2 regions of the Radiobacillus sp. PE A8.2 genome follow, and region 2 is predicted to be linked to the other one. Evidence: a T-box and tRNA genes for the amino acid it is inferred to sense, from the RefSeq annotation. Region 2 holds a T-box; the other holds one or more tRNA genes.
The links. The T-box of region 2 lies ahead of ACI6MV_RS23365 (valine--tRNA ligase). A T-box ahead of a tRNA ligase gene usually reads a tRNA of that ligase, here a tRNA-Val.
Positions count from the first base shown of each region.

Region 1: it has a tRNA-Val gene. The T-box ahead of ACI6MV_RS23365 (valine--tRNA ligase) is inferred to sense a tRNA for this amino acid. The anticodon was not compared.

Region 1 is NZ_JBJGXI010000026.1:13,911-29,744, reverse strand. Features, by position in the region: gene ACI6MV_RS14440 (YjcG family protein) at 1-78, opposite strand, end outside; gene ACI6MV_RS14435 (alpha/beta hydrolase) at 178-900, opposite strand; gene ACI6MV_RS14430 (SDR family oxidoreductase) at 1,171-2,016, shown strand; gene ACI6MV_RS14425 (hypothetical protein) at 2,084-2,284, shown strand; gene ACI6MV_RS14420 (TolB family protein) at 2,517-3,725, opposite strand; gene ACI6MV_RS14415 (CBO0543 family protein) at 3,972-4,532, opposite strand; gene ACI6MV_RS14410 (DUF3231 family protein) at 4,722-5,732, shown strand; gene ACI6MV_RS14405 (cell wall hydrolase) at 5,819-6,412, opposite strand; tRNA gene ACI6MV_RS14400 (tRNA-Val) at 7,038-7,110, shown strand; gene ACI6MV_RS14395 (ATP-binding protein) at 7,519-8,766, shown strand; gene ACI6MV_RS14390 (polyprenyl synthetase family protein) at 8,950-11,319, shown strand; gene ACI6MV_RS14385 (GTP pyrophosphokinase) at 11,698-12,369, shown strand; gene ACI6MV_RS14380 (response regulator transcription factor) at 12,408-13,094, shown strand; gene ACI6MV_RS14375 (sensor histidine kinase) at 13,087-14,481, shown strand; gene ACI6MV_RS14370 (efflux RND transporter permease subunit) at 14,845-15,834, shown strand, end outside.
Region 2 is NZ_JBJGXI010000070.1:1,716-17,549, reverse strand. Features, by position in the region: gene spoVID (stage VI sporulation protein D) at 1-266, shown strand, start outside; gene ACI6MV_RS23375 (hypothetical protein) at 388-1,404, shown strand; gene ACI6MV_RS23370 (hypothetical protein) at 1,401-1,592, opposite strand; T-box leader at 1,721-1,950, shown strand; gene ACI6MV_RS23365 (valine--tRNA ligase) at 2,021-4,672, shown strand; gene ACI6MV_RS23360 (ATP-grasp domain-containing protein) at 4,907-5,758, opposite strand; gene ACI6MV_RS23355 (ATP-grasp domain-containing protein) at 5,761-6,663, opposite strand; gene ACI6MV_RS23350 (bifunctional folylpolyglutamate synthase/dihydrofolate synthase) at 6,752-8,041, shown strand; gene ACI6MV_RS23345 (GGDEF domain-containing protein) at 8,151-9,881, shown strand; gene ACI6MV_RS23340 (hypothetical protein) at 10,179-10,853, shown strand; gene ACI6MV_RS23335 (insertion element protein) at 10,911-12,860, opposite strand; gene ACI6MV_RS23330 (hypothetical protein) at 12,853-13,110, opposite strand; gene ACI6MV_RS23325 (hypothetical protein) at 13,452-13,904, opposite strand; gene ACI6MV_RS23320 (type IV pilus modification PilV family protein) at 13,915-14,328, opposite strand; gene ACI6MV_RS23315 (type II secretion system protein J) at 14,408-15,790, shown strand.

The sequences.
Region 1 (15,834 bases), on a different contig from region 2:
TGGGTCATAACGCATTCGATAAGAATTAGCCTCATCCTGTAGTTGTTTCGATGGAAATATAACGATACCATATCTCATTTTTAATAGCCTCCTTTTTACTGTTCGTTGTGTTATTATCCTATATTATACCAGGCGAATGAGCAAGTGATGCTATCGAAAGCATCGTAAAATACCACACTAACCAAACATGCTTGTTAGTGCTCTTGGTAGATCCGTCTGCCATGGCTTCCATGTGTGAGGACCGTCTAATTCATAATAGCTGTAATTGAATGGTTTATGGCTAAGTAATTGTTCAAGTTTACGATTAGGTGTGAGAAAATCCATTTCTCCACCTGTCGACATTTCTACAACTGTTTCATCTGTGCCGATGGTATGGTAAATCGAAAGACTAACAGACGTATCTGCTCGCTCGACCATTTCCAGAACCGTGTTATCGACATATGGTGATTGCATAATAATTTTACCAAAAGTTTGCGGATATGTGATTGCCGTTTGGAGCGCCAATGTACCTGCAAGTGAATCTCCCATTAATGTTCGGCTTGCCCCAACTTGATCAGAAGGTATTTCTTCATCTAATAACGGAACAACTTCCCGGACAAGAAAATCAATATATGCTTTTTGCTTTGATCCTGTCGGGTGGTATTTTTCCTTACGATCGTATTTATCATTATAATGAATACCGACAAAAACAGTCGGTTCGATTTCTCCGTCATCATGAAGCTTGTCACTCACTGTTGCAACCCTTCCCATACGAAAATAATCATCCCCATCTTGCATGATACAAATGTGATAGTTACCAAGTGGTGTAAAAACTTCTGGCAAGTAGCATTTTATTGTCATCGTCTCGTCTAAGTAGCTACTATTTAGTTGCCTTTCTATCATCTTTCCCTTTCTACCCAATGTACACACCTCTTAATCTACGGATTTTCCAATTAAAATTACATACATTTAGTTTACCATATCTAATACCAACATGGATGTTAACGTATCATTCCTATACAACGAATAATCGGATATACTTGTACTGAAGAGAATATATAACAATAGTGAATTAATCAATTTCAAATTCTTGATTTCAGCTATTCATCGCCACATATAATAGGATCAGCCTTTCTCCACTGAGCGTGTGTTAATTATGAAAATTAAATGAAATAATAAGGAGGCAGATTTTTGGGGAATATAGCTATTATTACTGGTTCTTCCAGTGGCTTTGGTTTATTAACAACATTGGAACTTGCTAAGCAAGGATTTAGTGTGCTAGCAACGATGCGTAACATCGAAAAAGCTGATGTATTTAGATTGCACACAACAGATCAACGGATATTAGACCGAATCCATCCTTGTCAACTAGATGTAACAGACGAAGCATCGATTGCAAGTTTTGCAGAAAAGATACAAACACTTGGCAAAATAGATGTTTTAATAAATAACGCTGGCTTTGCGATTGGTGGCTTCGCCGAACATATTGAAGTAAGTACGTATCGCAGACAATTTGAAACAAACGTATTCGGTGTTATGGCTGTCACGCAGGTCGTATTACCACTCATGCGAGAGCAAGGAAGTGGAACAATTATTAATGTGAGTAGTGTGAGTGGCCGAACTGCATTTCCAGGTTTGTCTGCATATGTGTCATCCAAGTTTGCGCTTGAAGGCTACACAGAGAGTTTACGATTAGAGATGAAACCATTTGGTGTGAACGTTGCGCTTGTAGAACCGGGGTCATTTAGCACAAATATTTGGGGCTCTGGGATGGAAATTGTAGAGCAATCAACGAATCAAAAATCTCCATACTACAGCTATATGAAAAGGATTACTGACTCGTTGGAGTCTGGTAAGACAAAGCATGAAGATCCGATTTTGGTTGCCAAGCTTATAACTAAGTTGGCCCAAATGAAACAAGTGAAAAAACTACGATATCCAATTGGAAAGGGATTAGTTACTACATTGCGGATAAAACAATTGTTGTCGTGGCAACAGTGGGAAAGAATCATTTTAAAGGTTATTTTTAAAAATTAAGATGCTATTTTAGATGCAATGTATTATAATTATGCTGTATGATGAGTAAAAATTGAGGTGACAAATGATGTCTAATATAGAAAACAATGATGCACAAGAAACAAAAAAATTAACCGTTCAAGAAAAAATGAAGTTACAACTTGAACGTAAGAAACAGGCACAAGTAAACGGTGGTAATAATTCAAGCTTTAGCAATGGCTCAAAGCCTCAAATGAAAAGTCAGCAAGCGAAAAAAGCTAGTGTGACTCGCAGAAAAATGGGCGGATAACTAGAGTGCTTGATACGGACGCTTGGAGAATATTCCAAGCGTCTATTTAATTAGACAAGAATCGAAGACGTATAGCTCCTGGCAAGTCAATATTATTATTTCACCGAGTTAAATAAATGCGGTTATTAGCTGCTGATGTTCATACTCAGCAATGATTTGAATATATGTTTTAAAGACACTGTGAAAAGATAGTTGTCAACTTCTTAGTTAGGTTCATAAAAAACAATGGCATCTACATTTTTAATCCAGGGTACGGTTTCTGTTCCATCAGGATTAGCTTTCCATAATTCCTGATTTTTATCGTAATTGATGTACCTCTTAACCAAACTAATTTCTCTAGCGATCTCGAATATTGCGGATTGTAATCACCGTATCCTGTCGGCGGATTTGTTATTTTTGTTTGGGTATTTTTGTTTAGATCTATGAGGTACAACGCAGGATATGGATGCTTACTAAAATCATTCGACCATTCTTGTTCTTCGATTCGAGCAGTAACAAGTGAAAAATCTGAAACCCAATCAAAATCTAATTCTGCATAATTTTCAGGTGTGTACGTTCCTGTTGTGGGCATTTCCTTTACTTTTATTTGCTTGTCTTTAAAACCAAAAACAATTCTACCCCCACCAGCAATAAAAGCAATGGTATCGCTATTTGGTGCCCATTTGGGTTCACCAACACCAAAAATCACCTCATCCAACACGTGAAAATCATCCCCATGCTTTGAAATCACGCAGAGTACATTACTATCCATCGACAACGAGGCTGTTGGTGAAACGATAAAGGATATCCATTGATTGCTAGGAGAGAATTCAAAGCTACTAGCATTTATTGAATTGATTTTTTGGTTACCAAGTTCGATTTCCTTTGGTATGGTAAACATCTTTTCAACACCATTAAATACAAGGTCATCGTGATCAAAGTTTATATTTTTAGTGAAAAGAATCGGACTTGTCCATCCATCTGGTCGCAACACAGCTGATGATGATAACAAGAAGCCAGTAGCGTCCGGTAACCATGTATAACTATTTACGCCAGTTGCGACATTGTTAAAAGAATTCAGATTTGAAATGTTCAAAATTCCTTGTGCGTTAAATGCGATCAGATTTTCTTTAGAGGACCATAATGGTGAAAAAGCATGATAGAAAATTTTTTGCTTTTTCCCAGTATCGACATGATAAGCCCAAAGCTCAAGCTGCATTCCAACTTCTTGAAATTCAGCTTGAGCTTCTTGTTGGTATAATAGCCATTGTCCATCATGAGACCAGCTTGGTGTAGAAAAAACAGAACCTGAGTTGGTAATTTGTTTTTCCTTGCCTTGATGTAACAGCCATACATTGTTATCTCTCATAAACACAGCTTTTACTAGTTCTGCTTTGGACACGACAGAAGATATCGGACAACAACATAATACTAGGACAACTGCAATGATTGTTTTTCGCAACTTCTTTCACCTCTTATATTTTAATATCTTGTTTCCTGGGTGGATTATGTACGAGAAGTATTGAACATCAGGATTAACTGGTAAAGAAAAAAATCTAAGAAAAACCTTTCGAAATTCTCTCGTTTTTTCAGCTCGCTATCTTAGTCGATTTCATAACACTGAAATTCTATGGTTGAATTGCATCTAATATGTAGATCGCAATTGCTTGGTGTAAGGTAACTATGCAATTGACTCCTTTTTTTGCAATCAAGAATTATATGGTGGGTACATTTGTTTTGCTTTTTCCAAGATTGCTTTAGAGGCTATCCCAATAATGATATAGTAAATAAAGGAATAAAGGTAAACCCATTTCATGTAAAGGACTAAGTTCAAAGTATGACTTAAGGGCTCTCCCACAAATGCAAAAAGTAATGCCATAATGACCTGAGCAATGAGGAAAGATTTCCAGGTTGTAAAGTACTGATATAACAGCATATAGGTTATAGCAACAAGTGACATATCAAAGGCAATCGCTCTCGGCGTAATTGGTATTAATTCAGTCGGATATATCCAGAATCCTAAATCGCTTCCAATCGCATCTAAGTATGTGGTTGGTATAACAGTTAAAGCGCCAAACAAGATGATTTCCATGAATCGTTTACGATCAAAAAACTTGATCCAAATTATCCAAGGAATGATTAAGAAAAGCACTAATAACCACCATGACCAACTAAAGAGCTCATAGGTAATCCATCTTTGAAAATCAGCTTGTATAAATTTCTTATGTAATTCTACGACATCCCACATCATTTCAATATTGCTTGTCATAAAATCTCCTTCATTTAATAATTCTTTTCTTTATTATGCTACCGAAGTACCAAGCACATCCAATAACTTTTGGATATTACAACACGGTTAAGATGATTTTGCCAGAAATACCCCGTTTACATTCATATATTTATCAAAGTAGTAAAGACTATCGCAATATAAATGTAAAAAAATAGGGGGTAAATTATGATGAAACACAATATTAAGTTAGCATCATCCGAAATTGGTTCCTTGTGGAGTAGTTACATGATGGAAAGTGCTTCACTACCGGTATTACAATATTTTTCAGAAAAAGTAGAGGATAAAGAAGTAAAGAGTGTAGTTCAGAAAGCACTTAAGATGTCTGAACATCACATAAAAACGTTAACCGATATTTTCAATGATGAAAAATTTCCTGTACCGATTGGGTTTTCAAGTGAAGATGTCAATGTGACAGCTCCACGACTGTTTTCGGATACATATATGCTTTATTTCCTTCGTAATTTAGGTGAAGCAGGTATCGTTGCTAATGGTGCAGCCTTCTCTATGGCTGCGAGAGAGGACATTAGAAAATTGTACAGAAATTATCTAAATGAATCAGCTGATTTAGAAGATGAAACAAAAGCGATTATGTTATCAAAGGGTATTTTTGTCCGTGCTCCTTATATGGATTTTCCCGACAGAGCGAATTTTGTTGAAAAGCAGAGCTTCTTACGTGGATGGTTTGGTGAAAAAAGAACGATTACAGCGGATGAAGCAGCTCACATTTTTATGAATTATACAAATAATACGTATGGAAAAGCGTTAATGATTGGCTTTTCGCAGGTTGCAAATTCAGAAGAATTGAGAAATTATTTCATTAGAGGACAGGAACTAGCTAGGAAAATCTTAAGAAAGTATCGATTAATCTTTGAAGAGAGTACACTTCCTGCTCCAATGACATGGGATTCAGAGGTTTCTAACTCTACAATTTCTCCGTTCTCTGACAAGCTCATGTTATTTCAAACAACGACATTAAATGCATTGTCAATTGGCAATTCTGGCGGCTCTTTAGCACTTAGTTTCCGACGAGATATCGCTGCCATGTACGCAAAAGATATTAAAGACATCGGATTGTTTGCTGAGGATGGAGCAAATTTAATGATTAAGAATGGTTGGTTTGAACGACCGCCACAGGCTTCGGATCGTGAATATCTTTCGAAGGAAAAAGATAAAAAATGAATTTAGAGTACTCAATCGAACGGATTGGGTTATGTAAGTGATATAGGACGCATCAGGTTATCCTGGTACGTCCTTGTCTATGTTTTTTATCTAGCAAAACGGTGATTACCGATCGTTATTGTTACTTCACGAGAAAGAATCCAGTTGCTTTTTGCTGTTCTAGGATTATAGAAGTAGATAGAGCCACTTCCTTCTCCACGGAATGCCAATGCTTCATTTACTGCACGGATTGCTTCTGCATCAGCTGCATTGTTAATGTAACCATTTTGAACAGGTGTAAAGGCATAGTATCCACCTGATGAGCGCTCATAAATAACACCTTTTATTGTGTCAGGGAATTCAGTATGATCGACGCGGTTAAGAATAACTGTAGCTACCGCAACCTTCCCTGCATAGGGTTCTCCTTTTGCCTCAGCATGAACAAGTTTTGCCATTAATTCCTTATCAGATTGAGAGATTGAACCCGGAATTACAATCGTTTCACCAGTATATAAAAGACTGCTACCTAGGCGGTTATTCGTTTTTTGCAACGTATAAAGAGACACACCGTACTTATTTGAAATTTTCCAAAACGAATCTCCAGACTGGACTTTATAGGATGCCGCGTCTGCTCCATTTGGCAACGTACATACACCTAAAGTAATAGCGGCTGTCAATAGTAAGCTTTTAATAATTTTCATTCGTTGATGACCTCCTAGTAGACTAGCTTTCTACTTAAGGCTATCAGCTGTAACATAGTAATTCACTAACCAAAAAATAGTAAATACTAGAGTAGATGTGGTATCTATTGATAGATATAGATAGAAAGAGTGTATGGAAATGCCTTCCTACAGTGAAAATATGGAATGTTTTGGTACACCTAGTCAATCTTGGATGGATTGTAACGAGTATTACAATGCTGTAATAAAAGATTAGGTTATTTTTTAATAATCTGCAAATAAGAGTTTTGACATACATATAAGAAATTGCTAATATGATAACAACATAACATATTAGTGACTAATTCATGCCGACTATATAACAACCAAATGTTGTTGTAGATAGCTGTGTAAAGTAATTATAAATAGACTAGTTAAGGGTCAGCTTCTCATTAGGAGAACTGACCCGTATTTTAAAATTGCTATTAGAATTAATGAATGTTGCTTTCAAATCGTAAGTTGCACATCAGTCATAGATTGAAGTTTAGTAATATCTCAAAAAATACTTGTGCAACAAAGCTTGTTAATATATATGTATGCAATTTTATATTGACAAGTGTTACAGTTATTTATATTATAATAATTATCCCAGAAACATTAATATAACGATTCCGTAGCTCAGCTGGGAGAGCGCTACCTTGACAGGGTAGAGGTCGCTGGTTCGAGCCCAGTCGGAATCATTCTTGAGAAGAGTCTGAATCCTTGTTGCTTAAAGGTTTTAGACTCTTCTATTTTTAATGGAAATATAATAATGAGGAACATGGTGTTCTCCCATTGAAACTGAATCATTGATCTTGTGTGGGGGTATTTTATTTTCAGGTTATAGGTGTGATGATTGAAAGTTGCAAATCAAGAAATTCAGTATGGAAATAGTTAATTATTATTTTATATTTAAACAAATAACATAAATGAAAGAAAGATAAATAGCCGCAATATTCGACATAGTACAACGCGTATCGATAGTCTAAGTTACAAAATAATGCAAAAATCTACGAATATTTCCCACTTACTTCCTATTTTAAGATATGATAGTATTTATAGGAACCGTAATTTTTTGTCAAGCAAATTCAATACGGGAGAGTAACTTTATGAGTAAGCAAACGATTAACAATCTATTACAAGACGAAGAAGTTAAAGGATTAAAGTTGTTTTTAACCATTTTTTATTTGTTTCTTATTGGTTTTGACTTAATGTACAACTATGCTGCACCGTTAGCATATAATGTACCAAAAGAAATAACTACAGGAGGATTTGGCATATGGTTTTACATCATATTCATACCTTTACTAATTCCTACCTTTTATTTAATTAAGACAGAAAAAGTATATGCCGTTAAGTATGTATATTTATTCAGTTTTATTGTTATCGATATTATTAATAATTTTCTTATTTATTATGGAACAACGAATATATTTGCAACTGGAAGTGCCGTTGAATTAGTGTTTATATTCTTTTCATCATTATTTATTAATAAAAGATACTTCTATTACACATTAGTTGGAATTATTGGTAAATATATTATTATAGGTCTACTATTTCAGTATTTAGAAGTGTTATTACCTATTGTTTTATACAGTTTCTTAGCTATACTATCTTACATATATTTAACTCGTTTTTATTCAAACCTTGAAGCGCGATTAAAGATAAAAGAAGAGTTGCAACAGTCTGAACAACTGGCTATAGTAGGACAATTGGCTACTTCGATTACCCATGAAGTAAGAAATCCACTAACATCCCTTAAGGGATTAACACAGTTGCAAAAGGAAAAGTACCCAGAAGATCAGTATTTTCAAATAATGACGGATGAGATTGAGAGAATTAGTTCAATACTTGATGATCTTCTTGTTATTGGGAGGCCAAAAGACACTGTTTTTGTGAAGAACGATATACATGAAATGATTAACTATGTTGTTGAAATTTTGAATCATAATGGTACACAAGATACGATTACAATTAATAATGAAATAGATAAGGATATTCCCGAGGTTGAATGTAATTCACAGCAAATAAAACAAGTATTAATCAATATCATTAAAAATGGTATGGAAGCTATGCCAGATGGTGGAAAAATAACCATAAAGGTAGAAAGCTTACAAAGTGATAAGATTAAAATAACTATAACTGATGAAGGATATGGCATTCCGGAAGCGCATCTTGAATTACTTGGTAATCCATTTCATACAACAAAATCAGGAGGTACGGGCCTTGGTTTAATGGTAAGCTTTAAAATAATTAAAGAGCATAACGGAGAAATTCAGTTTCAGAGTGAAGAGGGTAAAGGAACCACCGTGAGCCTTACAATGCCTGTATACCAACGTATAAACGATAAAAAGTAGGTGCCGAATCCATCAAAGACAATCTAACTAGGTGGGTTCTGGCACTTTTTAATTGAAACACAATATTCTAGATATAAATGCTTTTTGTTATGAAAAATGTTACTTTATTTTTAAGAGGAAACTTTGTTGGAAAATTTTTAAGTACAAGACCGATAGATATATAATGAAGTCGAGGTATGCATAATGAAAGAACAATCAATTATTAATGCCGATAGATGCTATCGGAAAGCGGAAGAAAAGGCTGCTGCCTATTTTACTTCACTTCTTGTGCAAATCGAAAAGCAGGCGTATGTGCCGATCTTAACGAAAGATTTCCAAGCTTGGAAACCAAACCACATACACCACCGTTCAATACTATCTTTATTTGTTCGTGGCCAGAGAAATTCGGATAAGTTGGGGTATCACAAGTATATTCAATGGCTCAATCACAGCGGCAAGCTAGAAAATTACTTAGATCGAAGTATCTCCTATATTTATATGAGGGATTTAGGTAAATCTTTGGCTTCGTCTGAAACACAGGATAGGATTCAAGATGTCGTCAAAAGCTTGAAAAATCAGGTGATAAATGATCAAGGTGACAGTGGTCAGGATTTTACTATGGCAGGTTTGTACCGGTGGGCTCAACGAGAAGGAGTTGAATCAGCGGTTATATGGGTAATTGATAAACTAAGGACAGTGTCTACCAATATTCCAAGTGGAATGGATGTGGAACATGCACAGCGTAAGCTTATCAAAACAATTGCCGGAGTTGTCATGCACGAGATGGAAGAAATGCATACAGAAATACAGGTTAAAGAGCGTACAAAAAAGCTTGATCGTGCTATTAGGCTTGGTTTTTCTTATGGTCTAACATATCCCTTCATTGATGATCTTCTTGATGCTGCAGTTTTATCTAAACAAGAAAAAGAGCAATATTCCGATTTAATACGAACGACATTAGTTTCTGGATCTGTACCTGAACTAGGCGAGTGGACAGGTGAGAATGCATCTTTAATCAAGTTCGTTCATTCAGAGCTTAGAGACGCTTTTGAATATATAAAAAAACACCAACCCCCTGAAACGGCAAATTCATTTTTCGAGCAATCGTATGTGTTTTTTCACTCCCAAGAAGTGGATCGGATAAAGCAGTTATCCAATCAAAATTATACGAATGAAGAAATCTATATTCCAATCATACTGAAATCATCTTGTTCACGCTTAATTGCGCGATCTGTAATAAGTGCATCTGAGGATGAGGGTTTTCAAGATAGAACATTCTACTATGGCATTTACAACCAGCTGGCAGATGATTTCGCTGATATGTTTAATGATTTGGAAGTAGGCGCAGTTACACCGTTTACTTACTATTTGAAATATCATCACGTTCGTCCTGATCTTATCAATCCTTTTGAGTTATACTGGGCGGTAATTACACACTTGATTCATGATGTATATCAATCAGATATGAAAACATGTGAAGTGATATTAGATCGCGCAATCAATGGGTTAAAGCGGTTTAAAGAACGAGTGGGTATAGAAGAATATAATCAGGTGATGAAGTTATTTACTGTAAATATGTCAACATTCAATCGAATTGTTCAAAAGCTGGTACGTAAAGCCGATGATGTGGATTTTTTTGATAAATTAATACGGGATCATTTTCTTGCGATTCTAAAAAATGATCGTAAGGAAAAGCAAGAATTTAAAAACCAAGTAAAATCAATACGTAAAGAAATAAACAGTATCTTATATATTCCTGAAACAGATTCTAGTTCTACTATGAATGATCCAATCATTGATGCGGCAAATTACAGTCTTAAAGGAGATGGGAAAAGGTTAAGACCAATTGTTACGTGGGTCATGGGCGTAAAGGCGTATCAATTAGACCGGTCAGCAATAATACCTCTTCTAAAATCATTAGAGTATATGCATACTGCTTCTCTGATATTAGATGATTTGCCATCACAGGATAACGCTTCAATTCGTAGAGGGCGCCCAACACTGCATGAGGTGTACAACATTGCAATAGCAGAATTAACTAGTGTCTTTCTAACCCAGAAAGCCACTTCAGAGCAAGCATCACTTGATTTTGATTCAAAGACCGTGCTTCGTTTGATAGAGTATTCTTCAAAAATGACTGCTGAAATGTGTAAAGGTCAAGCACTTGATTTAGAATCAAAAGGAAAACAACTAACACTAGAACAATTGAATTTAATGTGCTTTTATAAAACTGGACTCGGATTCGAGGCCGCACTTATTATGCCTGCGATTCTCGGTCAAGTCGAACAAGCCGAAATGAACGCATTAAAAAAATTCGCCTATCATGCTGGTGTCGCTTTTCAAATCAAGGATGATTTACTTGATGTAGAAGGAAATGCAAGTATGCTAGGCAAACAAATTGGTAAAGATGCAGAAAACAATAGCTCCACATTTGTATCAATCCTTGGTCATGAAGGAGCAAAAAAAGAAATGTGGGAGCATTTCTGTCTAGCAACCGAATCATTAGAGGATGTTCAAAATCATTGCCCATTTCTAAATCATTTTCTGAGTTATATGATTCATCGAAATTATTAGACCGTTATTAAAACATGGGATCTGCATTTAGTGCAAGCAATGAGCAGGAAAATGGAGAGGCATACTGCCTCTCCTACATACTTTATGAAAACAAGTCATTTACAATTCAATCCTCCATTCTCGACTATCCCGCGCATACAAACATTGTCCCAAATAATTTTCCTTTGTTCATTTGTTATTCATATTGGAATGCTACTATGTAAATAAATTATCGCTTATATGTTAAATAGATGATTGGTTGTTTATGAGAGTTAATTGATAATCACTCCACACACCGTTTTGTAACTGACTGTGCAATCTGCATATAATCAGCATAAGAGGTTCATAAAAAAATAGCTCTAGTATGAAATTCAAATGAAGCTAAAGGATGGTAAGTAAATGAACAAAATGAATACTGTTTTAAATGAATGGAAGGATTTCTTAATTGTTTACAAATTTGCATTAGATGAAATTAATACGAAACTAAAAATACTTAATGAGAATTTTCAATTTGTGAATGGACATAATCCTATTGAACATGTTAAATCACGTCTGAAAACACCAGAAAGCATTATCGACAAATTGAATAGAAAAGGATATGAAGTGACGACTGCTAATGCAAAAAAATTCGTGAAAGACATTGCAGGCATCCGAATCACGTGTTCATTTGTTTCAGATATTTATCGAATTTATAATATGCTTGAGCAACAAGATGATATTACAGTCGTGAAAAAGAAGGATTACTTAAAAAATCCAAAGGCAAATGGCTACCAGAGCTTGCATTTAATTATTGAAATACCTGTATTTTTAACTGATCGTAGGGAACCGGTACTAGTCGAAGTTCAAATTCGAACTATTGCGATGGATTTTTGGGCGAGCCTAGAACATAAGATATATTACAAATTCAATCAAAATGTTCCAAATCGATTGTTATCAGAGTTAAAGAATGCAGCCGATCAAGTTACTTATTTAGACAAGAAAATGGAAAGCATAAAAGATGAGATGGATAATGTAAAGTCAAGCTATGAAAATCAAAATGTCATTCGTCTCGATGATTACAAGTTAACTTAGAGTGCGTGTTCAAAAAGGTGAAAGAGAGGAGACAAGCCTTGAAACTAAAAATCTTGGTTATAGAGGATGATCCGTTCATTAGCGAGATCATTCAGCTGTATTTAGAAAAACATGAATTTGAGGTTACAATTGCTAGCGATGGTGAGTTTGGGTTAGATAGTTTTTATAACGATACGTATGATCTTGTTATCCTTGATATTATGATGCCCAAAATGGACGGATGGGAAGTGTGCAAGCGTATCCGTATCGACTTCGAAACACCGATTATCATGTTAACGGCAAAAGGCGAGACGTATGATAAGGTGAAGGGATTTGACTTAGGTGTAGATGATTACATGGTGAAGCCGTTCGAACCAGAGGAATTGGTTGCTAGGATAAAAGCTGTGCTAAAAAGAACTAGTTCAGGATTTTCTGCCAAGGAATGCGTAACATATCCCTCCTTAACAGTAAACCTTACGGAGTACAGGGTATATTTGAACGGGCAAGAAATAGACATGCCTTTAAAGGAAATATCCTTGCTGTATTACCTAGCATCTCATCCTAATCGAGTATTTACGAGACAACAGCTGATTGATGTACTTTGGGGCTTTGAATTCGATGGTGACCCGAGGACCGTAGACGTTCATATAAAAAGAGTTCGGGAAAAAATAAAAGACAATCCAAGTTGGACATTAAAGACAATCAGAGGCGTAGGGTATAAGTTTGAGGTGGTAACTAATGAGTAAGTTTCGCTCGACTATATTTCTGAAGCTGTTTGGTACATTTATTGGAACCATGTTCTTTTCTTTTATATTGCTGTCAACAATTGCATTTATATTATTTAGAAATGATATCGAAAATCGCCATAATAAGTTAACCATAGAACAAATCACTTCAATTCAAGAATTGTTAGATCAAGCATATCTAGAAGGATGGAGTCAAGAACTTGTAAAATCAACGATAAATTTGAGTTTATCAGGTAATAATGCCACATACTTTCTCTATGATAATAGTGGTGAGCTTTTGTATAAAGCTGGTGTCCAAACAGACTTAGTAATAGAAAAAAGTGTTGTAGAAGACGTATTGAGTGGCAAGGCAATTGATCATATCCAACGAATGGAAAACGATCCTAGAGTGTTGATCATGGGGGCACCACTGACAGGGAATTATCAAGAGCATGCCATTATTTTAACTACTTTAGAGGCCTATTACAATATAAACGCAGCTAAGAAATTGTTTTTATATTCCTTAATTCCAACTACCTTAATCATTGCTGTTATGCTGTTTTTCTTATCAAAAAAAATAACGGTACCTGTCAAGAATATGAGTGAAATCGCTAAAAACATAGCCGAGGGCAATTTTAAATCTCGAGTAAAAGTTAAATCAAACGATGAGATTGGAAGATTAGGCGAGACGTTTAATTTTATGGCGGATGAATTAGAAGGATTAGAAAAAATGAGAAGAGATTTTATCGCAAATGTATCTCATGATCTGCGAACGCCACTAACGTCCGTACATGGGTTCTTAACAGCAATTATCGACGGCACGATACCAAAGGAAAAGGAAAAACACTATCTCAAAATAATGAAAGAACAAACAGAACGAGAAATAAAGTTAGTCAATGATTTGTTAGCTTTATCCAAATTGGAAGCAAATAAATTAGAAATCAACAGGGAAAATTATAACCTTTCTGAGGAATTGCGGAAAATTATTGCCCGCATGGACTTAGAGTTAACAAAAAAGCAAGTTGAAGTACAATTAAATACAGATGAAGATAAGGACATATGGGTATATGCCGATCCAGATAAGATTGATCAAGTAGTAACGAACTTGATACGTAATGCGATTCAGTTTTCAACAGATAAAAGTAATATTGAAGTCTCATTAACAACACGAGATAACAATGCTGTTTTTACCGTGCGTGATTATGGTCCTGGTATTGATAAAGAAAATATAAAAAATATCTGGCAACGGTTTTATAAAGAAGATAAAGCAAGATCTCAAAAAGTGGGTACGGGAATTGGATTATCTATCGTAAAAGAAATTATTGAACTGCATCAAACAACAATTGAAGTGGAAAGTAGTCCTTCTCAAGGCACGAAATTCACCTTTACACTTCCTTTGAAAAAATAGAAGGTGGTCTCCGATGAGGTTATTTGAGACCTAATAATCGAGGTCCTTTAAAACAACTACCTTAATTAGTTTAGTCAATTTCATAATAAGGACTTTTAGTTATTCGCATCCATATATAGTCGTGTTGAACCGTAGCAAAAACTATATATGGATGCAGATAGCTGTATAAGGGAATATGAAGTTAACTCAGTTGGATGGAATTTTTTAAATATTTACTTGTTCATTTTCTGTTCATAATAAACTGGTAAGATGAACATGTTGAAAAATAGATAGAGAAAGGAATGTCATCGTTGTATTATGGACATTATTCGTATGTAGTGACTGACCGGTCAGTTAGTAGATTAGAAAGAAGGAGTGTTACATTTGAAGAAGATTATTGATTTTTCATTGAATAACAAATTTGCGATTTGGATTCTTACCATTATGGTAACAGTTGCGGGGCTTTACTCAGGACTAAATATGAAACAAGAAACACTTCCTGATATTACCTTGCCGAATATCTCGGTTTTAACAACTTATCCAGGTGCTGCACCAGATGAGGTAGCGGATGAATTAACCGTACCTATAGAGCAACGGGTGCAAAATATTACCGGAGTGGAACTTGTCACTTCATCTTCTTTAGCAAATGCATCTTCAGTCCAAATCGAATTTAATTTTGATACAGATATGGATGAAGTTGAAAATGAGGTGCAAAGTGCTTTAGCTAATATATCCTTACCAGAAGGAGCAAATGATCCACAAGTTTCTAGGTTAAGTTTAAATGCATTACCAGTTATGGCCCTAAGTATTAGTGATCCAGACCTTTCACTAGAGCAATTAACTACAACTGTAGAAGACAGTGTATTGCCTGTGTTACAAGGAATTGAAGGGCTTGCGGACGCTCAAATTTCTGGCCAACAAGTACAAGAAGTTCGAATGAAGTTTGATGAGGATGCGATGGCACAGTATGGGCTAACGCAAGAAACGGTAAAACAAATCATTCAAGCTTCTAATATTTCTTTTCCACTAGGGTTAACAAACTTTGATGGGGAAGTAAAGAACTTAGTCGTAGATGGTAATGTTGCAACGGTTGAGGATTTAAAACAGATGGAAATACCGATCACACCTCAACAAAATGGACAGGCTCCATCAGGAGAAATGCCATCACAAGAGCAGCCTGCATCTGAAGAGGTACCTACTACAATAGGGATACCGACAGTGCAATTATCTGAAGTTGCTGATATCGAAATTGTAAGTGAATCAGAATCGATTTCAAGAACGAATGGCGAAGAATCGATTGGTATTCAAATTATCAAAGCAGCGGATGCCAATACTGTAGATGTCGTTAATGCAGTGAAAGATGAAATAACAGGT
Region 2 (15,834 bases):
AGGAAGACGATGATAATCTTGATGGACAAAAAGAAGAGCGTACCAAAGACGATACAACATATCTACTAAATATTTTTGAAGATAAAGAGGAACGTTACTCAAGTATGAAAATGTGTATTGTTCAAGAACAGGATACGTTAGAATCACTTGCTGAAAAGTATGATGTCTCCCCATTCCACATAACTAGGACAAATAGACTCGAAGATGACAGTATAGCAGCAGGGCAAATATTATATATTCCAGTCCATTCACACGCTAAACGATAATGTTCGAAATCAATCCCTTGACACATTTTTTAAAGTGACAAGGGATTTTATTTAAGAGTACTTTAAGTACGTTTTGAACAAACTCTTTACGATAAAGTTTAAAAGCAGTGGAGTGAGAATGATGGAAACTATATATAAGGTTTTACAAGCGTATCAATTAGCGCCAACAGAGGTTAGACAAATAACTAATCGGTTGTACCAAGTCCAAAGCTCACAATATTCCTTTGCCTTGAAGCGCTCTCGTTTAAAGGATACAAATATTAATCAATGGAAACATGTATATCAAACAGCTAGCCAACAGCAATTGTCCGCTATTGTGCCAATTTATATGACGAACAATAGGGGTATTTTTGTTCAAGATCAACAGGAAATTTATTATCTTTCCCCGTGGAAACAACAAATAGAATCAGATGAGCCGGAGCATGAAATTGAATCGTTTTATGCCTCCATCGCCAAAATTCACAAACAGACAAAAAACGAACAAAAAATTGATGTGAAGGATATTGAGAAGCTGATTGATAATGAGAAAAATCAACTAGCACAATTGCGCAGAAAGTTGCTATCTTACGTGGAAAAGTACGAACGGAGACGTTTCATGTCCCCGTTCGAATTACGCGTGTGTATGCAATTTCGTGATTTAGAGCAAGTCTTTTCCGAGCTGGACGATTGGTATGACTATTATTTGGAAGATGTTACCGAGGACAAATTATTATACTCCTGTATGTGCCATGGTAACTTAAGGACCACGCATATGGTCTATCAAAATAGTCAAACGTATTTTATAAATTGGGAACGATCTTTTTTTGGAAATTCAATGACGGATTTAGCCATTTATTACTATCATGCTTTTCAGTATCACGACAGTTATATGGATCAACTGATTAATGCATTTCCAATATATGAAAAATATAATCCACTAGCATCAAGCGAGAAAAGTTTGCTGGCGATCTATTTGTTGTATCCTTCTTCCTATTTATCTGTAATTGAAAGCTATGAAAAGAAGAATGCCAAAAAGGCACAACCATTTCAAATTCGCTCACTGGAGCAATCATATAGACGATTGATGCACGGGTTATCCATGCAGCATTACTTATATGAAAGAAGACTAGCGTTACAACAGGCAGCTGAAGATGACTAAATCCATTGTAAATAAAACGCAGTAAATAAGCCGACAAGAAAACCTAACAATAGAACATCAAAAGTTGTCGGGAAAAATAATGTACGGCATAGTTGGAATATCAAAATAGGTAACAAGGCTCTTTCAATAATGAGCAGCCAGGTTCTACACCAAGGTGGAAGCCGATATCGATAGAAACGTGCCATGATTTCACCTCTTTATCTTCTTTTGGTGTATTGTATGTTAGAGCCTTGCCTATTTGTGCATAAAAAAGTATTTCGGTGTTGACTTATTTGTGTTATTTTGGATAAAATAGCTATTATATAAAATAACACGAATAAAAGCTGTGATAAGGAAGAGTACAAAGTGAATGCTTGTAGAGAGGGAAATCGTATTGCTGAAAGATTTCCTAGGATGATTGCTTTGGAATGTCGCCTTGGATGCTGCTTCTTTGAACGATAGTAGAAGAAGCCGGTGCAGAGCCGTTACCTGAATGAAGTGTATAGATATGTATTTTTCTATAAACAAAGGTGGTACCACGGAAAATAAATCCTTTTCGTCCTTTTTTGGATGATGGGATTTTTTTGTTTTTCTGCTTTTATCTTATCACAGTGTTTTTTTGAAGGAGGAAATTGGTTTGGAACAAAATAAAGAAGTATCCTTGCCACCGAAATATGATCCTACGGCAGTAGAACAGGACCGTTATAAGTTTTGGGTTGACGGTAAATTTTTTGAAGCAACACAAGACGACAACAAACAACCTTTTACAATCGTAATCCCGCCGCCAAACGTAACTGGTAAACTGCACCTTGGCCATGCTTGGGATACAACATTGCAGGACATTATTAGCCGGATGAAACGGATGCAAGGCTATGACGTTTTATGGTTACCAGGTATGGACCATGCCGGTATCGCAACACAGGCGAAGGTAGAAGCAAAGCTACGTGAGCAAGGGCAAAGTCGCCATGATTTGGGGCGTGAAAAATTTCTTGAGCAAGCGTGGGGTTGGAAAGAAGAATATGCGGATTTCATTCGTAAGCAGTGGGAAAACCTTGGACTTGGACTTGATTATTCAAGAGAACGATTTACCTTAGATGAGGGGCTCTCCGAAGCGGTTAAAGAAGTGTTTGTTCAGCTTTATGAAAAAGGTTTGATTTACCGCGGTGAATATATTATTAACTGGGATCCGAAAACAAAAACAGCACTTTCTGATATCGAGGTTATTCACGAGGAAATTCAAGGTCATTTCTATCATATGAAGTATCCGTTAAAAGATGGCTCCGGTCATATCGAAATTGCTACGACTCGTCCGGAAACAATGCTAGGAGATACAGCAGTTGCTGTACACCCTGAAGATGACCGCTACAAACACCTAATTGGAAAAACGCTTATATTGCCAATTGTTGGTCGCGAAATTGAGATTGTTGCGGATGACTATGTTGATATGGAATTTGGTTCTGGTGCGGTTAAAATTACACCAGCACACGACCCGAATGACTTTGAAATTGGTAACCGTCATAACTTGCAACGCATTCTTGTTATGAACGAAGATGGCACGATGAATGAAAAAGCAGCAAAATACACAGGTATGGACCGGTTTGAGTGTCGTAAACAGCTTGTCAAAGACTTGCAAGAAGAAGGCATTCTTTTCAAAATTGAAGATCATATGCATTCTGTTGGACATTCTGAGCGCAGTGGCGCTGTCGTTGAACCGTATTTATCTACACAATGGTTCGTTAAGATGCAGCCGTTAGCAGATGAAGCAATTGCGTTACAAAAGAAATCTGATGATGAAAAAGTAACGTTTGTACCAGAGCGCTTTGAGCATCCATATTTACATTGGATGGAAAACACACGTGACTGGTGTATTTCTAGACAGTTATGGTGGGGACACCGAATACCAGCTTGGTATCATAATGAAACAGGTGAAATTCATGTTGGTAAAGAAGCCCCAACAGATCCAGAAAATTGGTCTCAAGACAATGATGTGTTAGACACGTGGTTCTCATCGGCACTATGGCCGTTTTCGACAATGGGGTGGCCGGATACAGAAGCAGAAGATTATAAGCGTTATTTTCCGACAAATGTACTCGTAACGGGCTATGACATTATCGGCTTCTGGGTATCACGTATGATTTTCCAATCCCTTGAGTTTACCGGTCAACGTCCATTCAAAGACGTGCTTATTCACGGACTTGTTCGTGACGCAGATGGTCGTAAAATGAGTAAATCACTTGGTAATGGAATTGACCCGATGGATGTTGTTGAAAAGTACGGCGCAGATTCGCTAAGATATTTCCTATCAACAGGTTCGACATCAGGTCAGGATTTACGTTTCCAGTGGGAAAAAGTAGAATCAACGTGGAATTTTATCAACAAGATTTGGAATGCTTCTCGTTTTACACTAATGAACCTTGGAGATATGAAATATGAAGATATCGATCTATCTGGTGAAAAATCAGTTGCGGATAAATGGATTTTAACAAGATTAAACGAAACGATTGAGCTTGTAACAAAAAATGCCGATAAATACGAGTTTGGTGAAGCGGGCAGACATTTATACAACTTTATTTGGGATGATTTCTGTGACTGGTACATTGAAATGGCGAAACTTCCACTTTACGGTGAAAACGAAGAAGCAAAACAGACAACAAGATCCGTTTTAGCTTATGTACTTGATCAAATCATGCGAATGTTACATCCGTTTATGCCATTTGTCACAGAGGAAATTTGGCAGCAGTTACCACATCAAGGTGCATCGATTACACAAGCAGCTTGGCCAGAAGCGCGTAACGACTTGCACGATGCAACAGCAGCAGATGAAATGAAGCGTTTAGTAGCAATCATTCGCTCTGTACGTAACATTCGTGCTGAAGTTGACACGCCAATGTCGAAACAAATTCAATTGCTCATTCAAGCAGAAAATGACACGATCGTTAGCCAGTTAGAAGCGAACAGACACTATTTAGAACGCTTCTGTAATCCAAGTGAACTAACGATTGCTACCAAAGTCATTGCACCTGAAAAAGCGATGTCAGCGGTTATTACTGGAGCGGAGCTGTATTTACCATTGGAAGGCTTAATTGATGTTGACAAAGAAGTTGCTCGCTTGCAAAAGGAATTGGATAAATGGACAAAAGAAGTCGAACTTGTAGAAAAGAAGCTATCCAACCAAGGATTCGTAAGTAAAGCACCAGAAAAAGTAGTTGAAGAAGAAAGACAGAAGCAAAAGGATTATATGGATAAACGAGCGAAGGTAGAAGCGAGAATGAAGGAATTACAAACATAAAATAGCTAAGGAGCATAAGCAAATGGCTTATGCTCCCTTTTTGTATTCATTTCAATATTTTGTGTTACGAACAATCCATCTTATCTTGTCAATCTTTCCTGAATATGAATGCAGGTTTTATAACTATTCCTACACTATTTGCAGACCGTCTTTTAACGATAGTAGGGAATAATAATTTTAGTAAATATAGAATTCTAGCTAATACAATCCGTAAAGAGTCACTGTTATTTGGGGTTAGATCCTTTCCTTTATCCAAGCTACATAAAGCTTAATAATATTTACATTACTAACCTCACTCAACGTTCTACTGCCTACAACATCCTCTATTTCATTGAAAAGTAAATTACCGTCATAATCAAATAAAAAATCGATCCCAACCATTCCGAAATCAAAATAATCGACAACTGATTGGACAAGTGTGAGTTCTACTTGATTCAATTCATACCATTTCGCCGTTCCACCGAGTGTAAAATTGGCACGAAAATCTGTAGTGCTTTCGCGAAGCACTGCCCCGACAATAGTTTTTCCTACTACAAAAACTCGTACATCCTTCCCAAGTTGCACATTACAAGCTTGAACAACTACATCATCAGCGTAGGTGTGCTTGCTGAATTGTTCCCAGGCAGTCTGTGTGTGTATCATTGTAACTTGGTTGCCACCACGACCTGTTGCAGCTTTCATTACAACGGGTAAGGAAAGTGGCGGCTTACTAGGAAGCAGATCTTTCTTTAGGAAAACTGTATCGACCATTGGAATCTGGAGTTGAGCTAATGCTTGGTGGGTGTTTGCTTTATGATTACACATCATCGATACAGCAGACGAGTTAAACACAGGAACGTTCATCAGCTCGAGATGTTGGCTCAGTAATGGATCGATTGTCCGTATTACTGCGAAATCAGGTGGTTTACACTCCAGATTGTTTTGGTGCAGAGCTAACTTTCCGTTATAAACACCAATATCCAAGTGCTCTCTGTAAACGAGGACAAGCTTTAGTTCTTGCTGCTTGCATTCATCTATAAACCAGTCGATGAAGGACATATTTTTAACGGCATCTTCCTGTTTGTAAATTAACCATCCTACCTTCAAAACTATTCTCCCTCTCCAAGTTTTTCCACTACATACTTGATCATAAAATCCGCAACATTAACGCCAGTACATTCATAAATATTTCTAATGTGCGCATTAGAATTAATTTCACAAATAACTGGTCCGTTTTCACCAAACAATAAGTCAATGCCTGCAAAATCAGCTCCAATCGCCTTTGTTGCCGCTATTGCGAGCTGTTTTTCGTAGTGAGATGGCTGATAAACTTGCATGGTACCACCTACGGATACGTTGGCACGAAAATCACCACTTGACTGTCGCAGCATCGATGCGACAACCTCGTCACCGACAACGTTTAAGCGGACATCCTTTCCATAACTCGTGGAAATGAATTGTTGGAATAAAATCGGTCTATCTTCTATCGAATTAATCTTGTCTTGTAATTCTCGTTTAGAATCAATTAAATAAACTTGTTCTCCAAACGAACCATACGCTTCTTTAATAATTAAGGGAAAACCCCCAAGTTCTTCTATCACTTGGTCTAATACAGGGATGTCAATACTGCGCACACCAGGAAATACTTTCGGCCCGACAATTGTTTTGGGTATTGGTAGTCGTTGCAGTGTCAATCTTTGATAAGTTGAGATTTTATTGTCACTTATCTCAATCGATTCTGCACTATTAAACACAGGGATACCGATATATTCTAATTGTCTAGCTAATGCAATATCTTTATCGGCAAACAAAACAAAATCTGGTTTGTTTGCTGACAGAGTGTCGACAAAATGAAATGTATTCATATCTAATATTGATAATAGCTGGTTATTTTTTTTTATATCGATGGTAATGTCTTGCTTGGCTGCAGCTTGTTTAATCCACTCTGCATAATCTAAAAATTTATGTTCAGCCAAATGGCCATTATAAATTACCCAACCATGAAGATGCATAGATACATTCCTTTCCTATCTTTCCGTTGATAATTATTGGTATAATAACTTTTATATTAAATTTTATAGTTTAGGCAGGTATTTGATGATGTTTTGTCATATAAAAGAAGTATACCAATTCTTTCAGGATAGAAGAAGTCTTGGAATTAAATTAGGATTATCTCGAATGGATCAAATGCTAGACGCGTTAGATCACCCAGAGAAACAGATAAGAGCTGTTCATGTTGCCGGAACAAATGGTAAGGGCTCTACACTTACATATATGAAAGAAGCTTTGAAGCAGAACGGTTATAAGGTTGGTACATATACCTCTCCTAGTATTGATAAAATCAACGATCATTTTCATATTAATGATGAAGTTATGTCGGATACTTCACTTATTGATTGTATGAATCAATTAGCTCCAGTAATTAATGGGCTTGATGTGACAGGCGACCCTCCGACAGAATATGAAATTATTTTTATGCTTGCGATTGTTTATTTTGCTGATGTAGTCGATATTGCCATAATCGAAACCAATATGGGTGGAACGGACGACTCTACGAATTGTATTGAGCCGTGTTTAAGTATTATCACGAACATAGGCATGGATCATGCGCCATTTTTAGGCAATAGTTATGAGCAAATTGCACGTCATAAGGCTGGGATAATCAAAGGGGGGGTTTCGATTATCTCAGGAGTAGCACAACCTGAAGCACGTGAAGTTATCAAGCAGGAAGCAGAAATCAAAAATGCACCCATATTTGAGTTGAACCGAGAATTCCGTATAGTAGATCGGAAGCTTACTACCGAAAAGCAAGAGTCATTTACCTTTTTGTCAGGAAATCAGAAATTAGTTGACGTAATTTTAGCGATGAAAGGTGAACACCAGGTAGGTAACGCTGCACTTGCGTGTATGGGACTGGAAAAATTGAAAGAGCAGGGGCTAACGCTAGTTGATAAAATCACTATAGCAGCATTTGGAACAGCAGTCATACGTGGACGATTTGAACAAGTACATGATAATCCAACGGTTATTGTAGATGGCGCCCATAATCAAGAAGGGGTTACAGCATTTTTATCTACGGTAGAACGGTATTATCCAAGTCAAAAGAAGGCGTTGCTTTTTGCCGCGTTTAGAGATAAACCGATAAAAGAAATGCTTACGGCACTTACATCTGATTTTGATATGGTTACTGCAAGTTCTTTTAACCATCCACGTTCTGCGACTGTTGAAGATTTAATGCAGGCGTCTGGAAAAGAAATTGTTGTAACAGATGATTGGAAACTGACACTTCAATCATTTTTAGCTGATCAAACAAATAAAGAAACGATTTTATTTGTAACAGGATCCTTACATTTTATCGGTTTAATAAGGAAAAATTTAGAAAAAAAGTAATTGATAAGCTATAAATAAATGTCTATAATTGTATATAACAGGAACAAATCGGCCGTGCTTTTTTCAGATTAAGTAAGTATAAGGAACTATTTGGGGAGTTGTAAAAAGTATGATATCAAGAAGAAAGCAAATTTCTTTATGGGTTGCATGGCTCTGCATCTGGCCTGTTATTTTAATGAAAATCCCACATATAATACATTCTGAAACTTCGGTAGAATGGTTGGGAATTATCGCTTTTGGCCTATTAATGTGCATTATTGCTTTTTTTCCGCTGATTGTGAACAATACACCAGTTTTTTTCATCAATGCAGTAGGATTTGCTGTATTTCTATATTATGGAATATTAGCTGAGGTCATTCTAACGCAAATTGCTGTACTCGTCCTATTTTTTAAGCTGCGAATTGGTATAAGTGAGCATTACCGGTTACCAGCCAATTTACTTATGTTTTTATGTGTATCGGTTTTATCTGCTTTTGTCTATCGCCTATTAGGTGGGGGGCATGGGATAATAAATTATCAGACACTCCAAGGAATAATACCCGTCATTGGTTATGTTATTTCGGCATTCGTGACAAATCAGCTGATTATAATGCTATTTAAACGAATAATTAACGGGCAAGCGAAACGTATCTTTGATAAAGATTTGATCTGGGATTTAATAACAACAGCACTCACTTTACCTGTTGGCCTTATTTTATATATTTTGTATGCTGATATTGGGGTTACTGCAATTTTCTATGTTGGCGTACCATTTATAAGTATTTCGTTTATATTCACCCTCTATTATAAAACGCAAAACATAAATTATTACCTAAAACGAACGAGCGAAATTGGGCATGAATTAACGGGGCAATTAGAAGTAAATGAGGTAATTGATCTATTTGTAGAACGTGTAACCAATTTATTGCCAGTTGATTATGCCTTTGTTTATGAGGTAGTAAATGATGAATATTTGGAACTCTCTCGATTTCATGATACACAGAAGAAGTTGCCGTTTCCAGGTAATATTCGCTTAAATAAGTTTGAATCTATTAGTGGTAATGTATGGGGACGAGGAGAATCAGTACATTATCAATCGCACAAAGAATGGGATCAAATGGATGTTCCTGATCTCCAAATTGTTGGGGAAAGCATTGTATCTTTACCAGTTGAAAGAAATAATCACATCGTAGCGGTTGTCACCTTAGTTTCTAAACGAAAAGGGGCATATCTAAGATATCAAATTATGATTTTAGAAATCTTAACGAACTATCTTGCAGTATCGATAACAAATGCTAATAACTATGAAAAAACAAAATTCAAAAGTGAACGAGATTCATTAACTAATTTATATAATTATCGCTATATGGAGGAGTATTTGGATCAGTTTTTTGAAAAATCATGCAAATCTAACAACGAACGAGCATCATTAATATTGTTAGATTTAGATCATTTTAAAGCGATAAATGATACATATGGTCATGAAAGCGGGAATGAAATCCTTCAGCAATTAGCAACACGTTTATTAAATGTCGTTGGAGAAGAAGGAACTGTTGCACGCTATGGCGGGGAAGAGTTCGTTGTTTTACTTCCTGGAATTGACCAAGGGCAGAGCGAATATGTCGCCAACGCCATCCATAGTGCGATATCCGATATACCGTTTCAATTAGACCAGCACATTTTAATCGAAGAGTCGCAAATCAGTGTTGAAGTAACAGCCAGCATTGGTGTAGCCTCTTATCCAGATCATTGTGAAGATCCGCGAGAACTTGTTAGGCACGCAGATCGTGCGATGTATGTTGGTGCAAAGCAAAAGGGACGGAATAAAGTTGCGGTATATGAGAAAATGATTAATGTATGATAAAACCCACCTTATAAAAGTGTTAACGGGTTCGGTTGAGAGGGAGAAAAATGTAATTAGCAATGAAAATAACTCCTTTTCTAATTGTATAATTAGCATGTTAATTAACAAATTAAATATCAAGGAGATTAGCAGGCCCAATCTTGGGTCTGTTTTTTCTTGTTTTTTTGGTAAATCCTTACCATTTAGTGATACAATTAAGTGAGATTGTGAAGTATCGATCTTAAACGAAGCAAATACTTCAATAAGGAAGAGGGCTTCTTATGGTAAGTTATTTTTATAAAGGGGGAGTTTTTTATGAAGGTTTATGTTGGCATTATTACACTTATATCTTTGTTAATAACGGGATGTGCGCAAAATGATACAGTGACTATTGAAGGAAAAATAAATCACATTAACAAGGAAGAAAATTCATTTGTTGTTTATGTAGGAGACACATTAACAAAAGAACAACGAGAAACAATGGATGTAGAGGAAAATGCAAAGGTTGTTGAAGCATTTTTAGCAGAAACAACCGAAGCAAAAGCCCTTGATGATTTAAAAATGGGGCAAAAAGTGTCTGTTGAAATCAAGGGGAGTTATGAAAAAGAATTAGTCACGATTGATGCGCTTTTAGATAATGAAAATCTACCGACTTATAAAACAGAAAAGGTAACCATCAATCCTTATACAAAAGAGGAAATTGTTTTAGAGATGACAGCGAGTGAAGGCGATTATGGACTTTACATTTACAATTTGAAACCTGATGAAAACGGATCATTCTCTCCTCCAGAAATTGATAAGGATGTTCCAGTTCACACAATATCAATGAGACGTTCTAGCAGTGAAGTTAAAAACGAGAAAGAGCTATTAGGATTATTTGAAGATTCGATCACATATATCATGACAGATCACGAAGGTATTATTTTTAAAGGAGAGAGTGAAGAAGAACTTCACGATTTTATAAAAACATTAGATAAGGAAGAAACTTAATAACAGAACTAAAAAGGAGCTTGAATTTCCAAGCTCCTTTTTAGTTCTGTTATTTTATCACCTTAAATAAATGATATCTTTCAGTTCAAAAATCTTATCTGCAATACCTAAACGTTGAGCTGGTGTCTTATTTATCTTGCCAGTCTTATAAGGTAAACAGAAATTATAATAAGTTCTCAAAATAGTTATGGCCATCTGAGCATACTTAGGGTTGAAGTTGGCGTAAATATAGCTCTTCAAATCTGCCCTAGCAGTTGATAAGGGCCTCTCGAGTATCGAGAGTCTTCTTCTTATTTGCTGAATAAAGGCATTAGTTGCGTTGTCATTTACATTTAATATTAGTTCCGCAATATCATTTGGCTCCACTGATGATAAGTTGGTGGTGCAATCAAAGGAACGATATCCTCTATCTATGGTAGCTAATGGATGTTCTATGGGATTGTCAGCATATCTAAAATGAGAACCAGTTGATGTTTTAACCTCTTTGTGAAAGCGATGTTTTTCAAATAACTGTTCTAGCTGCAGTTTAGCTAACTTTCTGAGTGATCTTGTGTTATATCCATTGTTATCACCCCATTCTAGCAAAACATTTTTCGCATCACTAAACTCTTGGCGAGCTTGTTTCCTTGATTTAGTTTTATCAGTTTGACATAAGAAGTGATGCCCATCGCTTAACCGAATTTCCATTGCAAATACTCGAAAGATAGCCGTAATAAGAGAACTATCTTCGTCTGTAATGAAACGCCATTCTGACGCATTTACCAATTCTTTAATGAGCCAATAATGGGCAGTGCTTGTGTAAGTTGAGTTAACGTGTAATCCATCTGCATATTTCTTTCTTTTTTCGAACCTAGACAAATCATAATTATATTCTGCTTTTGTTTGGGTGTCGTTTGCAGAAGGTTCTTGAGGATAATAAGAGAATTTCGTGAACCTCGCATTTTTTCTAGCATATATTCCTAAATGGTCATCTTTAAATTGAATTGTATCTTCCTCAATGTCACTAAGAGAAGCATCCCAATCAAAAGATACGTCACTTCTAAACACATATCTAGAAAATACATCAGCACTAATAACCACATTAGTAGGGAAAACAGAATCCTCAACATCACTATACTTTCTGCCGCCCATCCCTTTCTTGCGTACATTATTTAGATGATAATTCATTTTATCTGTATTAATCCACATCTCTTTAAATTCTTTTTCTTGCAATGGTTTGATTTCGTTTCTTTCTAGGAATTCAAGGCATCTACGGTAAATAAATTCTAATTTTTCATAATATGTTCCATCTGCAATTTCTAACACTTCACAAGCCCTAGTTATTGGTTCTCTGTTTAGCAATAACTTAGTAAATAAGAGATTAATCTCGCTGCGCTTCTGATTATACACAACTGATTTTTTACCATCTGGTCTGAGTGTTGTCTTTTTCTTACATGTTTTGCATTGCCATTGTTGAGCACCCGTGCTACTACTTTTCCCTTGTCTGTAAAATAGGAATGGTGATTTAAAGGGAGTTTGCCCGTGTTGAGAACATCCTTCCTTATGAAAGTTGTAAGCAGGTTCATCAACCTTTATGCTATTTATTCGAATCAATCTATGTATTTCTTCGGAAATAGACCAGTTAGATAATGCGGCAGACTTGCAACCAAGTGTAGCACCTCTATTAGGATTTACTGGATCAGGATTACATTTAATCTGTTTTCTTTCATCACCTGGAGCATCTAATCTATAACGACTGGGCTTTCCCTTTGTGTCAAATTTCTCTTGTTGTAGACCTTGCCACTTACAGTAAGGATTTGTACAAAAGTTGAATTGAAGAGAATAACCCTTATTAAAAAGGGTAAATTCAACTGGTTTAAACAACAAATTTCTGTACTTTGTTCCAAATTTCCTTGGAGGTAAGACATGATAATCCTTATGTCTATTTTTCAGCTCCTCTTCCGTAACAGGGTTAGCGACTTCTAATATAACGTCGTCCTTTGAGAGTAGTCTTTTTAGCTTAGCCAACTTCCTCTTCCTTTTCCTCTATTAAATGTTCTAGGTTCACCTGCTTAATAATCCGCTTGTTGTTTCTTTTGTCTTTTATCCACTCTATAAACTTTTTGTCATCCAGTATATTTAGCAATAGTTTATCCACTACATCGCTTTCCGTGTATTCTGTGTATTCTGCGTAGTAAGAGACGATAGCTCTAACACGTTCTGAGATAAGCCAATCTACTTTATCAGCATTAATATTTCTAGGTTCAATAAATTCCATATGAAAACACTCCTTTTATCTTATTTTTAATTAGCATAACCAATTAACATGGGTTTTAACACTGAAATTAGCACAAAAATTAACACGCTAAATAACATACCTTTTAGCAGTAGTACAATATTTTTTGTACGCTTGCGAATCAGTATACTAAATAGGGTGCTAATTGGCATGTTAAAGTACAGAATTTTTTCAAAAAACTTTGATATAACAATAAAAAATGGAGGTGCGAATTAGCATGTTAATTGCACCTCCAAAAACTATGTTATTTTACGTTTTCTCCCTCTCAACCGAACCCGTTAATAAAAGTGTAAGGTGGGTTTTATTATTTTAGCTACAAGAGATTAGCTGTTTTCTTTATTTACTATGAACGTTTCAAATTCGTTTTTTTCTGCGAGAACTTCATTATTATCCTCAAGCTTGGCTGTAATTTCATAGGTAATCTTTAACTCATTTGCTTCTATCACATAATCTTTATAACTTACGGTGAAGGACATATTATCATTTGAACTATCTAAACTTACTTCCTCAATAGTTAAACTTGATTGTAATGTTGCTTTTGCTTCATCTAAACTAGTAGGCAAGGGTGTCAGGACAACCTCAATCTCTTTCCGAGCATACATTTTCCCCATTTCAATTAACTTCTGTAATTGAATATTTTCCTCACTTCGTTGATACTGCTGTGTACTGTTTAGTAAACTGTTTATTATGGGTGGAGTTAGTATGCCAATAACAGTTATAGTAAGCAACACAAGTACAAGAGCATAGCCTTGTTGATTAATAATATTTTTTTTCATGCTATCTTCCTCATTCCATGTAATCAAAGATTTCACTTAATAGCTTTGAGTCTTCATCAAAGATTTCAACGTGAATCTGATATAATTCAAGCACTTCTTCTTCAGATGTTTGGCAGACGGTAATATTCGGGTAATAGTTTTTATTATTAATTGAATAATACTGACCAACATTGTCCGCGGATAAAGAAGGTAACGTAATTGGATTAGTTCCAGGGCATGTTTCTGCAGAATCAGTTGGTGTATAGGTATCTTTCATTTCATACAATATTTTTTCTCCAACATTTATAGCAGTCAGATTATCTTCCACTTTTTTTGAAAGAAATATTGTTTGACTAAAAAAAGTAAAAAAACTAATTAGAATAATACCTAAGATGACGAGAGAAGCAAGTATTTCTATTAGTGTTAATCCGAGGGAATTCGACAAATATTTCTTAAGCAACCTCACAACTTTCACCAACTTTTTGTCAATTTAGAGTATAATATTAATTGGGTGATCTATTAAAATGCGGAAAAATATGTTTAACAATCAGACAGGCTTAACTTTAGTTGAATTATTAGCAACTTTGACTCTTTCTACTATGATTGTAGGGATCGTGTCAAGTGTACTTATAACATCAATGAATAATAGCGAAATAACGCAGTCACATATTGATTTAAGACAAGAAGCTAATATTATCGTAACGCAATTGAGGACAGCGCATCAAGGTGATAATTACAAGCTTTGTTATAATAATGGAAAAATATATTCTGATTCAAATCAAAATAATATAATAGGTAGTGAAAACATTACGGTACATGGTATGAGCGATGTTTTATTTGAAAATGATGGTGCTGCATTAAATCAAACATCGACAGGTGAAACATGTCTTTCTGTGAACACGACTGTGCCTTTGTATGTAACCTTAGAGTTAGGGACCGATTATAATCAAGAATACCAGATAAATACAACGATTAATACTCTAAATGCATCGTTGCCAATAACATTACCTGCAAGTTCACAGGATCTCGGCGATTTTTTGGTAGATGAGAATGTTTTTGTATATGGAAAGAAATTTGTATTTAATGGAAGGCAAATAAATGGAGCAGGGGCGACAATAGTTGTAAAAGGAGATTTGAAAGGTAGTGAAATTGGCGGTGGCTCTCTAAGTAACGTCTCTAACATTTATGTTGGTGGTTCTACTACTTTTGACGGTGGAGCTGCAGGACTAGGTTCATCAAGTAGTCCGGGCAATCTTCATTTTAATGGAGACTTAACTTTGTGGGGCGGGACGCGTAATATTTATGGTGATGTCTATGTTAATGGTAACTTTAGACTTAAAGATGCCAATATTTATGGAGATGTTTATGTGAATGGCAACATTGAATTGGGTTGGACACCATCTCTTTCAGCGGATTCCAATATTTATTACACCGGTTCTCTAGACCATCCAGATAATTATAGACAAGATATCCTTTCAAAACTTGTAAAGCAGGAAAATGTTAAAAGTTTTACGATGCCAGAATATCCAATCCCTCCACTCAAATCTGATCAATGGTTTGCAAATCATGGATATACTCAGACAATTAAACCTGAGGACATGCGACTATATGGTAATAATATTAATATAGCTAGTTATTATGATCAAAACTTAGGTAGATACGTTTCCACATTTACTAATGCTATTATTGTTAGTAAGGGAGATATTAATATAAACAGCGGTGGCTTACAAATGACAGGAGTATTATTTGCTCCGAATGGGAAAGTAACATTTAGTGGTTCTTCTTTTGAAGGTCTAGTAATCGCTAGGGATGGTTATGAAGTAATTAGTGGTGGAACTACTGTTAATTTTAAATCGATTCAGAACTATGTAAGTGATCCGGCTGATTATCCTTTTGGCAGTGAATAAGTGAATTGGAGACGCTCGACCTCGATAAATATTCTCGTTTAAGA